DNA from 2 places in the Thioalkalivibrio sp. ALE12 genome. Region 1 is predicted to be linked to the other one. Evidence: riboswitches for the same ligand, from Rfam matches in the RefSeq annotation. Region 1 holds a riboswitch; the other holds the start of a gene.

What was found. A riboswitch is a leader RNA that binds a small molecule or an ion and turns the genes downstream of it on or off. The one in region 1 is predicted to bind cobalamin.
Region 2: it holds a riboswitch for cobalamin, as region 1 does, so the genes downstream of both, bluB (5,6-dimethylbenzimidazole synthase) here and F614_RS0102555 (porin) in region 1, are expected to answer to the same signal.

The regions. Positions count from the first base shown of each region.
Region 1 is NZ_KB905905.1:555,942-559,207, reverse strand. Features, by position in the region: gene F614_RS0102560 (cytochrome c) at 1-365, opposite strand, end outside; gene F614_RS0102555 (porin) at 386-1,516, opposite strand; cobalamin riboswitch at 1,627-1,849, opposite strand; gene F614_RS0102550 (cytochrome-c peroxidase) at 2,042-3,046, shown strand; gene F614_RS0102545 (DUF4399 domain-containing protein) at 3,122-3,266, opposite strand, start outside.
Region 2 is NZ_KB905905.1:264,596-267,861, reverse strand. Features, by position in the region: gene F614_RS0101270 (iron ABC transporter permease) at 1-492, opposite strand, end outside; gene F614_RS0101265 (cobalamin-binding protein) at 499-1,401, opposite strand; cobalamin riboswitch at 1,548-1,756, shown strand; gene bluB (5,6-dimethylbenzimidazole synthase) at 1,851-2,603, shown strand; gene cbiB (adenosylcobinamide-phosphate synthase CbiB) at 2,600-3,266, shown strand, end outside.

The sequences.
Region 1 (3,266 bases):
AGGGCGCCGGGTTCGCCGTCCCGCGCCGGGGTCTCGCGAGCGAACCAGGTTTCGATGTCGGCGGCTCGGCGCGCCAGTTCCTCGGCCAGGTCGGGCAGGCGCTCGGCGAACGGTGCGTCGTAGCGCAGGATCTGCTCGATGCTGCGGTAGGTGGCTGAGGTGCCCTGCATGCTTTGCTGGCGGAAGCGCTGGAAGGCCTCGGTGGCGTCTACTGTGGCCGGGTTGTCCATCGTCTCGCTGTAGTCTTTGCCCCAGGGGCCGGGCATGGGGAGCGTCACCTCGTCGCCATGGGCGCCGGTGGCAGCAAGCAGGAACAGGACAAGGCCGGCGATCCGGAGGGCCGGTGTAAAGGGGGTTCGAGTCATGTCGGATCTCCTTTCCAGTGTCAGAAGCGGAATTGGTGCTGCAAGTGCAGCTCCCAGTCCGAAGTGCCGGCGTCGCGGTCCAGCCACATCAATTGGGTTTTTTGTCGCTGGCCGCGGTGGTACCAGTTGAGGCCGGCGCCCCGCTCGCGCTGCCAGCGCTCGTCGGTGCCGAGGTCGTCGCCGGCGTCGTGGCGCAGCACAGCGTGGCGCGCGGCAACCTCTAGCCCCTCCCAGGGCAGTGCCTGAGCCAGCTCGAGTTCGGCGCCCAAGTCGTGGTATGCGGGGCCGTGATCGGGCGATACGTCGCGGCGGAAGGCGGCGAATGAAATGGCGGTGCGGGCAAACTTGACGACGCTGTCGGCCGTTGCGGTGACCCAGTCGGCGCGTTGCTGATTTACCTGGTTCTCCCGCCCGCGAGTCCAGTCGCGCAGGTGATTGCGGTTCGCCGCCTGCAGGCCGACGCCGTGGGCCACTGTATGCTCGACCGGCTTGCCGACGGTCGTGTTGTCGCGTGGAAGGGTGCCTACCGGTGCCCAGGCCCCCCGAGCGCTGAACAGGTGGCCGGAGGTGGACGGTCGGTCATCCCGCTGGTCAAGGCGGCCGCGACCATCAAACACGCCGATGGCCCAGGCCCGGTCGTCGCCGTCGCCCCCCAGTAGGGTGACGCCGGTATCGCGTCCAGCCGGGACCTCGAACTGATTCCCCGCGATGCTCAATTCGGTGAACAGCCGGTTGGGGCCACCGATGTCCCGCGGCAGGCCGAAGGGCACGGTGAACTGGCCGGCGCGCAGGTCGAGGGACTCGGTCAGTGCGTATTGGAGCCAGACATCGCGCATCGAGAGCTCGCCGCTGCTGAAGTCGGGCTGCAGGCGAAAACTAAGATCGGGGTGGAAGAGGGTGCCCGTCGTGTCCAGCCAGGCACGGCGAAAGTCGAATTCGGTGGTGGTTCCCTCGTCGACCCGCTCGATGGCGTAGCGGCCCTGGATGAGCGGGTCCAGGGTGATGGCGAAGCCGTCGGCTTCGCTGCCGAACTCGAACTGTGCCTGGAGGGGGGAAGCCCCGCCACTGGCGATCAACAGGCCGAGAAGGGTCGGGGCCGGAGCCAGGAGTGGCGGCCGGCCGGGTCGTCGGGTCGGTTTGTTCAAGGTCATTCTCCCTGGGACGCACACCCCGTGCGCCGTGGATGGAACGACGCTGGGTGGGCCAGGGGAGGTCGGGGACTATAGACACAGCAAGCCCGACCCGACCGCTTGCCCGCCGCAGCGTCAGGTTTCCTCCTGGCCGGTCTCCGGACTCGTGAAGCGGGCGGGGGTGCCCGGGCGGATCGCCTTCCCACACCGAATTGCGGCGCAGTGGTTGTTGATCCGTTGTCTTCACCTACCGTTGCGGGGGCAGTGCCGGCATTGCGAACGGCAGTTCGCGCACCGGCTTCCCGATTATCCCCGGCGATGGAACGCCAGGGCACCTGGAGGCGGGGCGAAGGGTACTGGGGTGCAAACAGGCTGGCAAGAAGAGCGTTTGATGAGCGACCAACCGCAGTGATTGATCTGGATCAACGGGAGCGCTGATTTCGCTGGTCGATCGAATACCGGGTCGATAGGGTGGGATTCAGGTGATTTGGACCGAGTCTATATCGGTCTTCGCCGACACCGATCCAATTTCAGGGAGACTTTGCCATGATCCGAGGTTCTTATCTTCGCAGCGCCATCTTTTCGGCCTGCACCGCCCTGGCGCTGGGCGTGGCCGCGCCCGCCGTGGCGGATACTGATTACTCGCAGTATCGCGATGTGTTCGAGCCGCTGCCGGCGCTGCCGCCGATCCCGGCGGACAACTCGATGACCAAGGAGAAGATCGAGCTGGGCAAGATGCTGTTCTTCGAGCCGCGCATCTCCAGCTCCGGCGTGATCTCCTGCGCGACCTGCCACAACCCGGCGCTGGGCTGGGCGGACCGCATCCCGCGCGCGGTAGGCCATGACGGCCAGGTTGGCGAGCGCAATACCCCGACCGTGCTGAATTCCGGCTTCTTCACCGCGCAGTTCTGGGATGGCCGAGAGGACGACCTGGAGGGGCAGGCCCTGGGCCCGATCCAGGACGCGATCGAGATGGCGATGCCGCTGGAGGATGCGATCGCCCGCCTGGAGGAGTTCAATGAGTACCAGGAGAAATTCGAGGCCGCCTATCCCGACTATGACGGCGACAACGTGATCAATACCGACCACGTGGCCAAGGCGCTGGCGACGTTCCAGCGTACGCTGAACACCCCGAACTCGCCGCTGGATCGCTGGCTGGCCGGGGATGAGGGCGCGATGAGCGAGCAGCAGATGCGCGGGATGAAACTGTTCGCCGACAACGGCTGCGTGGCCTGTCACCGTGGGCCGGCGCTGACCGACAGCAACTTCCACCGTATCCAGGTGCCGGGTTCGGAGGACGAGGGCCGCTACCTGGTCACGGGTGAGGAGAGCGACCGGTTTGCGTTCAAGACCCCGACCCTGCGCAACGTGGCCCTGACCTACCCCTACATGAACAACGGGGAGACCGCCACGCTGGAAGAGGCGATCCGCATCATGGGCGAGGAAATGCTGGGGCAGGACTTCAGCGATGACGAGGTCGCGGATATCGAGGCCTTCATGCACGCGCTGACCGGCGACATGCCGCAGTTCGAGATTCCTGCGCTGCCGTAACCGGCCGCATCGGAATCGAATGCGCCAGCCCCCCTCCGGAAACGGAGGGGGGCTTTTTGATGGTGTGGTACAGATCTATTCCACGGTAATCGTGATCTTCTCGGAGACAACGGGCGGGTCGAAGCTGATGTGACGGTAGTCCATGAACAGCAGTTGCAGGGCGTATTCGCCGGGTTCCAGTTCCAGCTCGCCCTCGGTCTGCCCGCCGCCGAAATGGCGC
Region 2 (3,266 bases), 290 kb from region 1:
TGCGAGCAGGAAACTGATCATGGCGCCCCAGCCCGCCGCGACCACCACGCCCGTCAGAAGCAGGCGCGTGGGGGTCCAGCTGCCGGTACCGTGCGCCAGGCCGAACACGATCACCGTGGACAGGAGGGCACCGGCGAACGCGGCCAGCGAGACGGAGAACATCGACAGGCCCGCGAGCATCGCCAGCAGGGCGCCGACGGAGGCGCCGCCGGAGAGGCCCAGCACGTAGGGATCGGCCAGCGGGTTGCGCAGCAGCACCTGCATCAGCGCGCCGGCCAGACCCAGCAACCCGCCTGCGGCAAAGGCCGCCAGGGCGCGCGGCAGGCGCAGCTCCAGCACCAGCGTGTCGTGCAGGCGGCTACCCTCGCCGAGCATCACCGCCAGCAGGTCGCCGGGCGCGATCGCGACACTGCCGAAGGCCAGCGCGATCAGCACCGCCAGCAGCGACGCCGGCAGCAGGACCGCGGCGGCAAGGAGGAAGGCGCGGGTCACGAGGGGTCAGTCCGCCCGGCGCAGGCGCGCCCGCTCGAGCTCCTCGCACATCAGGCGGGTGCCCTCGGCGATGCGCGGGGTATGGCGCTGCAGCAGGGACGGCGGGATGAAGAACAGGTTGTCGCGCTGGACCGCGGTCATGTCCTCCCATTGCGTCCAGGCGATGACCCAGTCGGGGCGATCCTCGCCCATGCCGCCGCCAATGATGACCTCCGGATCGGCCTCGATGACCGCCTCGCGATCCATGCGCGGGACCAGGCGATCCAGGTGGCCGAATACGTTTACCCCGCCGCACAGGCGGATCGCCTCGCTGATCAGGTGGTCGTCGTTCACCGTCATCAGGGGCTGTTCCCACACCTGATAGAACAGGCGTACCGGGTCGCGCTCGGCGTAGTCCTGGCGCAGGGTGTCGATCGCCTCCTCGAAGGCCTGCACGGCCGCGTCGCCCTGCGTCTCGGTGCCGGCGAGCTGTGCCATGCGGCGCATGCTGGCGGCCACGCCGTCGAAGCTGCGGGGCTCCGACACGTAGACGTGGAAGCCGAGCTCGCGCAGGTGTTCGATCTGGGATTGCGAGTTTCCGCTGCGCCAGGCAACGACCAGGTCCGGATCGAGCTGCACGACGCGCTCCATATCGATGCGGCTGTAGCCGCCCACCCGGGGAAGCATCTCCGCCTCCGGCGGGAAGTCGCTGTGCTGGGTCGCGCCCACCAGCTTGTCGCCGGCCCCGACGGCGAACAGGACCTCCGTGATATGCGGGGCGAGGCTGACGATACGCTCGGCGGGTTGTTCCAGCCGGATCTCGTGACCGTCATCGTCGGTCACCGAGACCGGGTCGGCCAGTGCCGGCGCCGTGCAAAGCAACGTCGCGACGAGCAGGGCGGAGGAGCGTCCGAGGGTCTTGAAATTCATAAAAATCCGGTGGTTGTGGCGCTGTTGCGAGGTCGAATGGAGGACGTCTGCGGTAGTGCGCGCAAGCCGCAAAAGCGTTTCATCATAGCAGCATGGGCAAGATGGTTTGGTGCCCAAATTGGTCGGGGGCGCGCCGAACGCGTATCATACGGCGGCTTGAATCAGGTGCCTGCAATGCGCAGGTGAAACGGGAAGCCGGTGCAAATCCGGCGCTGCCCCCGCAACGGTAAGTGAGCGGCGAACCACACCGCAGGCTTGGCCACTGTGCCCCCACGGGTCACGGGAAGGCGTCTGTGGCATCGGCAGCCGCCGACGCTCGCGAGCCCGGAGACCGGCCTGGTGATGACGCATCCTGCGATCGTGCGGCGGGCAACGATCGAGGGCACGGGCACCATCTGCGGTGCCCGTTCCTTCGTGGTTTCGCCGTGCCGTCGCCCCGACGGAAACGCATGACGAACCCAGACCCCAAACCGAAAGAAGGGCATCCGAACGCGTTCGCCTCGGCCGAGCGCGAGGCGGTTTATCGCGTGATCGGGGAACGCCGCGACATGCGCCATTTCCGCCCGGATCCGGTGGATGGCGCTACGCTGCGCCGGCTGCTGGAGGCCGCCCACCGCGCGCCCAGCGTCGGGTACATGCAGCCCTGGCGCTTCCTGCGGGTAACCGATCCGGCGCTGCGCGAGGCCCTGCATGCCCACGCCGCGGACGAGCAGGCCCGCACCGCCGAGGCCTGCGGGGAGCGCGCGGCGGAGGTGCACCGCCTGAAGCTGGAAGGGATCCGCGAGGCGGGGGAGTTGCTGGTCGTGGCCCTGACCGACGGCCGCGAACGCTATGTGCTGGGGCGCCGTACGCTACCGGAGATGGACCTGTGCTCGGCGGCCTGCGCGATTCAGAACCTGTGGCTGGCGGCCCGCGCGGAGGGGCTGGGCATGGGCTGGGTCTCGCTGTTCGATCCGGACTGGCTGGCGCGGCAGCTGGACATGCCGGAGGGCGGCTATCCGATCGCGGTGCTGTGCCTCGGCCATGTGGAGCGTTTCTACGACCGGCCAATGCTGGAGACCGCGGGCTGGGATCGTCGGCGGCCCCTGGAAGAACTGGTCTTTCAGGATCGCTGGGGCGTGCCCGGCGAGCTGGCAGCCGACCCGGATGCGGCAGGCGCCGGAAACGGGGCGGACGAACGGACCGGATCCGACAGCGCATGAGCGCCTTCCTGATCCTGATGGGCGCCCTGATCCTCGATCGCTTGTTCGGCGATCCGCGGCGATTCCACCCGCTGGCCGGGTTCGGTCGGCTGGCGGCCTGGGCCGAGTCCCGCTGGCATGCGCCCAGTCGCCTGCGCGGGGCGTTGCTGCTCGCGGCGTTGGTCCTGCCATGGGTGGCGCTGGCCGCTCTGGGGGCGTCGCTGGCCTGGGGCTGGTTGCTGTCGCTGGCGATCCTGACCCTGGCGATTGGCTGGCGCAGCCTGGACGAACACGCCGAGGTGGTCGCGCGGGCCCTGGAGACGGATGATTTGCACGGTGCCCGCACGGGCGTGGGGATGCTGGTCAGTCGGGACACGGAGGCCCTGGACGTGCGCGGGGTGAGCGGGGCGACCATCGAGTCGGTCCTGGAGAACGGCAACGATGCGCTGTTTGCCACGATCTTCTGGTTCCTGGTCGCCGGGGCACCAGGCGTGGTGGCCTACCGGCTGGTCAATACCCTGGATGCGATGTGGGGGTACCGTAACGAGCGGTATGCCACGTTCGGCTGGGCGGCCGCGCGGCTGGATGACGCCATGAACCTGATCCCGGCGCGTCTGACGGCCCTGGCCTATGCCCTGGCGGGGCGCGGGCGGGACGCATTGCAGTGCTGGCGTGAACAGGCCG